DNA from 2 places in the Mesobacillus sp. genome. Region 2 is predicted to be linked to the other one. Evidence: riboswitches for the same ligand, from Rfam matches in the RefSeq annotation. Region 2 holds a riboswitch; the other holds the start of a gene.
What was found. Region 2 has a riboswitch for S-adenosylmethionine ahead of mtnW (2,3-diketo-5-methylthiopentyl-1-phosphate enolase). Riboswitches for the same ligand answer to the same signal wherever they lie in the genome.
Positions count from the first base shown of each region.

Region 1 (3,685 bases), on a different contig from region 2:
GTATAAATAATAGAGTTGTTATTAAATTACTTATGATATTCAAGGTTTTTTTCGTGTTCATAGGCTTTCTTCCTTTCATTTACGTCTATGAAATTAGTCTGTTTTAGAAAATGAAACAGTTACTCCTTCTGACTCATTTCCTGATTCATCAACAGTAGTAATCTTATAGACGTGTGATGGTTCTGTTGGTTTATCTAAAAGTTTTCCTTCACGATTTTCTCCCAAAAATACATTATCTTTATAAATCTTTACATGGCTAAAATCTTGATCTTTTGGATTAGTCCACGTAATCTCTATTTCTTCATTATTTTCATTGCTACTTAAACTGACGCTGTTTACCTCTTCTGGCGGCTGCTTATCTTCTGTAATCTTTTCCTCAGTTTTCACTGAAATTATTACTCCATCGCTTTCATCACCTGATTTGTTAACAACTGTTAATTTGTATTCATATTCGCTAGCTGGTTTTAAATTTTTATCTTCAAAACTATTTCGCGTAAGATTGTTTGCAATTAATGTTCCGTTTCGGTAGATTTTTACAAAATCAAATTCTTTTTCTTCTGGGTTCTTCCAACTTAGGTTTATGGAGTCAAATCCATGTAATTCCTTTAAATTAGTAATTTCAAGTTTCGAAGGAGTTTCAGCTTCAGGAACAATTGCAGTAATTCCTTTACAATTATCAATGTCCTCTTGGGTAATAGTAATTTCCTTTGTGCCCCATACATCTTGATCTTTTTCTTTATTCGGATCATTATTCGGATTTCCGTGATTCGGTCTTTGATCAGCTTTGAATTTATATTTTCCTGGACTTAATTTATTTAAGTCAGGTGTATAAATAAGCATAGTTTTATTTGAATTTGAATCTTGGCCTGGCAATGGCGGGACTTCTCCTTCATACAACAGTTCTCCTGGATTTTTTTGGTTTGGTCCACTTTCATTTAGACCGACCTTATATAGGTAAAATTTTGTAGGTCCTGCCATGGCATCACCTACATTAGCTAGCTCTGAATAAATTTGACCTTCAAAATCTGGTGTACAATAGCCCGCTATTCCGGTAAATTTTAGTGAACTTCTATCCCATTCTTCTGAATCCCCAGGAAATTCAGCATCTGCCCCCAGGAAATTATCAATTACTTCAATATCATTAAAATAAGCTCCAGTATGCGTAGTTAAATAAGATCCTGTAAAGACAAAGAGATACCATATCGCTACAATTTGAGCAGCAATAGAAATGCCTCTACTCTTTTTCTTAAACTTTCTCAATCTGCTCGCTCGTATAGTACTCCCCTCCCAGTGTGTTTTAATTTTATGTATTATATTGAGAACGAAGTTGGTGATTTTATCTCTCACTGTTATCAACTTCCTTAAAAATTTTCATTTTTCGTTCTTTTTAAAGAACTTATAGACTGAGTATATTGCAACCTATTCTTTTTGAAAAACACCAAATTTCGCCGTTTTTTCTTAATAACGAACGTTTTTCATATATTACCTCTTGTTTCCTTCTGTTTTCACATTATTTCATTCTTTTTATTGAACAATAATGTTTTATATATAGAACAAAATAACCAAAAAAAGCTTAAGCTAGGAATCCTTCAATCCCCAGCTTCAGCTTCTCCTATATTATACCGTCAGCTCTGCCCCTCTTGCCTTCTCAAAATCCTCCTTAACTCGTCCTAGTAAACTCTCATCCACCAACAACCGGTACCCAGCCAGCGCCAACGCCTTAGCCCCAGTCAACAAAGCCTGATCTCCACGCGGAGACCCCGTTGCATCCCTGAACTCATGAGTATGCGCAATCAGATTATCTGCACCAATCTTAATATAAGGATGAGCCGTCGGTGCAACATGGCTGATATTCCCTGCATCCACGGAAATTCCCTGTCCTTCGATTTGAACTTTTTAGTGACTTTTTCAAATGTAATCATCTCGACACTTCCTCTACCCTTTCTCTACTTTGCTCATCAGACTACTCAGATATAAACTCAAAGCTCTCCTCAGCTCCTGTCTCCTTTTTGAAAACTAAAAACCCTCTCCTTATCCATACAAACACACAGACAAGAAGAGGGTATATAGGTACCCGCTTGCTTCTCATCTGCCAGGCTGATTGGAAAAATCAGTCTGATGGAATTGGCACGGTGTCTGCTGCACGCAGATCCGCTGCCGAGGTTTCACAGGGCCAGTCCCTCCACCTCTCTGGATAAGAAAACGAAACTTTTTATATTCGGTTTTTTAACATGTCCCTCATTTTAGGGCAATAAAAATTAGGTGTAAACGAAAAAATTTCAAGATTTTTTTATAGTTTGCTAAAAACCCAGATTTTCCAACGATTATACCAGTGAAAATTTTTTCGGTTCACTAAAAATGTTTTTTGGAAATCACAAGCTAGCTTCCAGCTTTTACAGCCTGGCTTGGATAGGGCGGACCGGTACCTCTTTTTCAATATTGACTACTGGCTTTTTAGACCAGTAAGTCGCGAGGATTGGTCCGGAGATATTATGCCATGCTGCAGCAAGGACGCTCGGAAGTGCTGCCAGCGGCCCGAAGTGTGCGGTTGCCAATGCTACGCCTAAGCCTGAGTTCTGCATACCTACTTCAATCGAAATCGCTCTTCTATTTACCTCATCCTGGCCCATCATTTTTCCTGCAAAGTAGCCAAGCATCAGGCCGAACCCGTTGTGTAGCATTACTGCTGTAAAAATAATGAGCCCTGACGATGCAATGGTTGCAGCATTGCCCGATACGACCACGCTGACAATCGTGATGATCGCTGCAACCGAAATAAGCGGCAGAACTGATAGGCTTTTTTCAACTGCCACAGGGAAGAATTTCTTGATCGCTAAACCTAATACAATCGGAAGAATGATGACCTGGACAATTGACTTAAACATCGCAAAAGTATCAACCGGCATCCATTGGCCGGCTAGCAATAACAGGAGCAATGGTGTCATGATTGGTGCCAATAGTGTTGAAACCGAAGTCATGGCGATTGATAATGGTACATTTCCTTTTGCCAGATACACCATGACGTTGGAGGCTGTTCCGCCTGGTACGCAGCCGAGCAAAACGAGACCTGCAGCCAATTCGGCTGGCAGATTCAAAACTTTCGCAATCAGGAATGCGACAACTGGCATAATGATAAACTGGGCGCACACGCCAATGATGACTGGGATAGGCTTCGTAAAGACAATTTTAAAATCAACCGCCTTTAAGGTAAGCCCCATGCCAAACATGACAACGCCCAGCAAAATGGTAATGTATTGGCCCAACCCCAGGAATGGTTTTGGAACCAAAAAGGCAACGGCAGATGTAAGGATGACCCATACTGCAAAATATTTTCCTGCAATGTTACTGACAGCTTCGATTACTTTCATTTCACTACACCCCTTTCTTCGGCTTTACAATTTTATTTGGATTTAATAGATTGTCAGGATCAAGGGCTTGTTTGATTTTTTCCATAACGAGAAGGGCATCTCCATGCTCTTTTTGCTGATATTTCTGCTTACCGATTCCCACTCCATGCTCTCCAGTACATGTTCCTCCGCGCTCCAGGGCGTACAGGACAATTTGTTCATTTAGCTGTTCCGCTCGATCAATCTCTTCTTGGTCATTCAGATTAATCATCAAGAGTACGTGATAGTTTCCATCTCCTACATGGCCGAGAATTCCGCCGGTAAGCCCCAGTGAATCA
Region 1 covers NZ_JBYNSB010000012.1:134,913-138,597, forward strand. The annotation lists gene sipW (signal peptidase I SipW) at 1-61, opposite strand, end outside; gene tapA (amyloid fiber anchoring/assembly protein TapA) at 94-1,347, opposite strand; partial or broken gene AC3EBE_RS03285 (amidohydrolase) at 1,618-1,869, opposite strand; SAM riboswitch class I at 2,083-2,201, opposite strand; gene AC3EBE_RS03290 (bile acid:sodium symporter family protein) at 2,394-3,368, opposite strand; gene AC3EBE_RS03295 (FAD-binding oxidoreductase) at 3,373-3,685, opposite strand, start outside.
Region 1: linked by a shared signal. The riboswitch ahead of AC3EBE_RS03285 (amidohydrolase) and the one ahead of mtnW (2,3-diketo-5-methylthiopentyl-1-phosphate enolase) in region 2 are both predicted to bind S-adenosylmethionine.

Region 2 (3,685 bases):
TTCTGCCAATTCTGATTTCACATCCGCCAATTCTTCCCATTTCGTTTCTAAGATGCTCATCCTCTCACCCCTGTCTTTTTATTAAGAGCCTCAATGCAATCATAAAAGGTTTCAAAAGGAGTATATGGAATCGCCCATTCCTCGCATTTGTCCTTCAAGTAATCTCTTGCAAAAACATGATCCGCCTGCTTTGCTGCTTCCAAATCGGTAACTGAATCACCAATGACAATCTTGTATGTTTCATCGTCGGCAAGCTGTCTGATGATTGATGGCTTACAGCAGCCGCAATCATTCGAGCAGTGTTCATCACAGCTGTTTGGCCATTCAATTTTGATTGTATCGCGTGTAAAATCAGAACTGTTGCAGTATACGCCAGCAATAGGCCCGAACTGGCTTATGATTGGTTCAAGAAAAAAATCTATGCCGCCGCTGACGATGTAAACCGGAATCCCTTCATTCTTAGCGAAACCAAGGAATTCCTGAAATCCCGGGCGGATTCTTGCTTTCTCGACTGCAAACCGGATGATATCTTCCTTAAGGCTCACAGGCAGGAGTGCAAACATCCTGCCAACGCCTTCTCTGATGGAGATGCTTCGATCGAGCACCCTATCCTTCAGTTCCTCCCATCCCCGAGGAGCAAATTGATCCATTATCGCTATAATGTTATCCTTCTCGGTAACTGTTCCGTCAAAATCGCAAAATATCACTGGTTTGCTCATTTCGCGACCGCCTCGGCAGTACCCCACAGCTTGATCGCTGTACGCAATTCTTCGTGCTCAAGTGCTCCTTCTTCAAGTGTCCTGCCCTGCAGCACCGTATCAATTGCCTGTCTGAAGGCCCTTCCTCCACCCTGGGCACCGCCTGGATGTCCATGGACACCGCCGCCGGCATTGATGATTGATTCAATTCCAAAATCTTTTACTAAAAGCGGGACCATCCCAGGATGTATGCCAGCTGATGGTACTGGGAATGTCTTTTTAAAGCTATCTTCTGCAGTTAAAGCTTGTGCAATTGAAATAGCCTGCTGTTTTTCCAGTGCTACACTGCCATATGGCGAAGGGAATAAGGAGAAATCTGCTCCTGCATAGCGAACGAGCTTGCCAAGCAGCAGCGAATGGGAAAACCCGTAATCCGCTGATGAAGTGGATGCACCACTTACTGCAGGATGTGCCATGATTGGCAGCGGAATCTCCTCATCCTCAGCCAGTTCCTGAAGTACATCCAAGCCGTAGGCAAACACATTGAACAGCAATGCATCGGCGCCAAGTTCAGCAGCCTTCCTCGCCTTGTCTCTAAGCTGTGATGTCCGGCCAGTCAAGTTGGCCGCGTATAATGTCCTATGGCCAGTAGTTTCATAGACTTCATTTAAAGCCTGCTTTCCAAGCACGATTCTCTTTTCGAAAGGCGTAAGTTCGTTTTCGAATAGAATCTCATCGTCCTTAATCAGATCCACTCCGCCCAAACTTTGTTCTTTAAGCTGTTTTAGCAGGAAGTCAAAATCACGGCCGATGACACCTTTGAAAATGCTCATCAACAGGGGCCGGTCATGCACATCCAGTTTGTTGCGAATACCATCAACTCCGAATTTAGGACCTGGAAATGAAGTTTTCAGTTCATCGCCAAAATTCAGGTCCACGAGCTTCACCTTTCCGTCCAGTGAGAGCTTGCCGAAAACTGTTGTTAAAATGGCAGGCAGATCGGGTGAAAAATTAAGCGCTGGATATGCGATCTTAATCGTCGCTACCGTTTCTGAATTATGATCAACTCCGGTTCCTTCGACAGATACGACTCTTCCCTTATGTTTTTTCAGCTGTTTCTGGTCCAGCTCAGGTAAATCGGTCCATGACCCTACCGTCAATCCCAGGGCGATTCCCTCTGCTTTTTTTTCTGGATTATGCTTTGCATCATGGACGATATAAGTTGCAGTAATTTCACTCATGAAGTTCAATCTCCTTCCATAGCATTCATTCACTGGTCAAAATTTGAATAAAAAAAACCTCTTCGAAAAGAAGAGGTTAGATAAACAAACTAACATCTCCTTATCTATCAGCTTCCGCTGCAAGAATTAGCACCGTGCCCAGCAAATATGCTGGATCGGTTGCCGGGCTTCATCGGGCTCGTCCCTCCGCCTGCTCTTGATAAGAAAATAATTTAATTGAGTTATTTAATTGGTTTAATTGGTTAAAGTAATTTTACTAATTAGTATTATGTCAGGTTCATAAATCATTGTCAATATTTTTTTTGAAAATTTCCAAGCTTTCAATTCTGCTGACAGCTTCTGAAAGCCGTTCTTCTGACGTGAGCAATCCTACCCTTACAAAGCCTTCTCCAAATTCGCCAAACCCGATCCCTGGTGCTACGGCAATGTGAGCCTTCTCCAGCAAAAAGTCAGCAAACTCAACAGAAGTAAACGGCTCTGGGACCTTCAGCCATGCAAAAAAAGATCCTTTTGGAGCCGTGACCTCCCAGCCGATCTTGTTCAAACCGTCAATTAAGACATTCCTTCGCGATTCGTATCGTTCATTCAATTCGGCGACACAGTCCTGAGGACCGAGCAGTGCCGTTGCGGCAGCCTCCTGTACAGCACCAAACAGGCTTACATACATGTGGTCCTGAAGCAGGTTGATAGCGGATATCACACTCTTATTTCCTGCAGCAAACCCTACGCGCCAGCCTGCCATATTGTAAGTTTTAGATAAAGTATAGATTTCAATGCCGATATCCTTCGCACCTTCTGCCTGCAAGAAGCTATATGGGCGTTTCCCGTCGAACCCGATACCGCCGTATGCAAAGTCGTGAACAACACAGATTTCATTCGCCTTTGCAAGCTTGATTGTTTCCAGGAAAAAGGCCTCGTCTGCAACTGCTCCTGTAGGATTATTAGGATAGTTTAGGAACATCAGCTTTGCATTGTGAATATCTTCTTGTGCAAGCTCAGAGTAATCCGGCAGGAAGCTGTTCTCTTCTCTTAACGGCATGGTAACCATTTTTGCCTTTGCCAGCTCTACACCTGACCAATAATCAGGATAGCCAGGATCAGGAACGAGTATCGTCTCCCCTGGATTCAGCAGGCATTGGGGAATTTCAACAAGGCCAGCCTTCCCGCCAAATAGAATAGCAATCTCTTCTTCAGGATCCAGTTCGACATCATATTCTCTTTTATAAAACTCAGCTGCCGCTACCTTCAAGGATTGCATTCCCCTGAACGGCGAATACTTATGGTTCAATGGATTCTCAGCAGCTTCCTTCAGTTTATTCACGATATGTCCGGGAGTGGGCTGGTCAGGGTTACCCTGGCCAAGGTTAATCACGTCTGCCCCCTGTTCTGTGTATCTCCCTACTTTTTGTACGAGAGAAGCAAAGAATTGCTTGGGCAGGCTTTTCAGTAATTCTGACTGTTGAAACTCCATATTTTCTCACCTGCTTGGTATTAAGTTATAAATATTTGAAAATTTTAATTTGAAATTCTAGTCACAAATGATATAACGTAAATAGTAACTTGTAAAGAAATAATTTTCAGATATCTATGGCGGTGATACGTGATGAAATTTAAAATAGCCTGTCTGCAAATGGACATTGCTTTTGGAAATGCTGCAGAAAACTATAAAGCTGCTGCTGGGCTGATTGATCGTGCCAGCTCCCAAAACCCTGATATCATAGTTCTCCCTGAGCTTTGGACGACGGG
Region 2 covers NZ_JBYNSB010000034.1:43,067-46,751, reverse strand. The annotation lists gene AC3EBE_RS13450 (methylthioribulose 1-phosphate dehydratase) at 1-60, opposite strand, end outside; gene AC3EBE_RS13445 (2-hydroxy-3-keto-5-methylthiopentenyl-1-phosphate phosphatase) at 57-719, opposite strand; gene mtnW (2,3-diketo-5-methylthiopentyl-1-phosphate enolase) at 716-1,939, opposite strand; SAM riboswitch class I at 2,037-2,145, opposite strand; gene AC3EBE_RS13435 (aminotransferase class I/II-fold pyridoxal phosphate-dependent enzyme) at 2,217-3,410, opposite strand; gene AC3EBE_RS13430 (carbon-nitrogen family hydrolase) at 3,543-3,685, shown strand, end outside.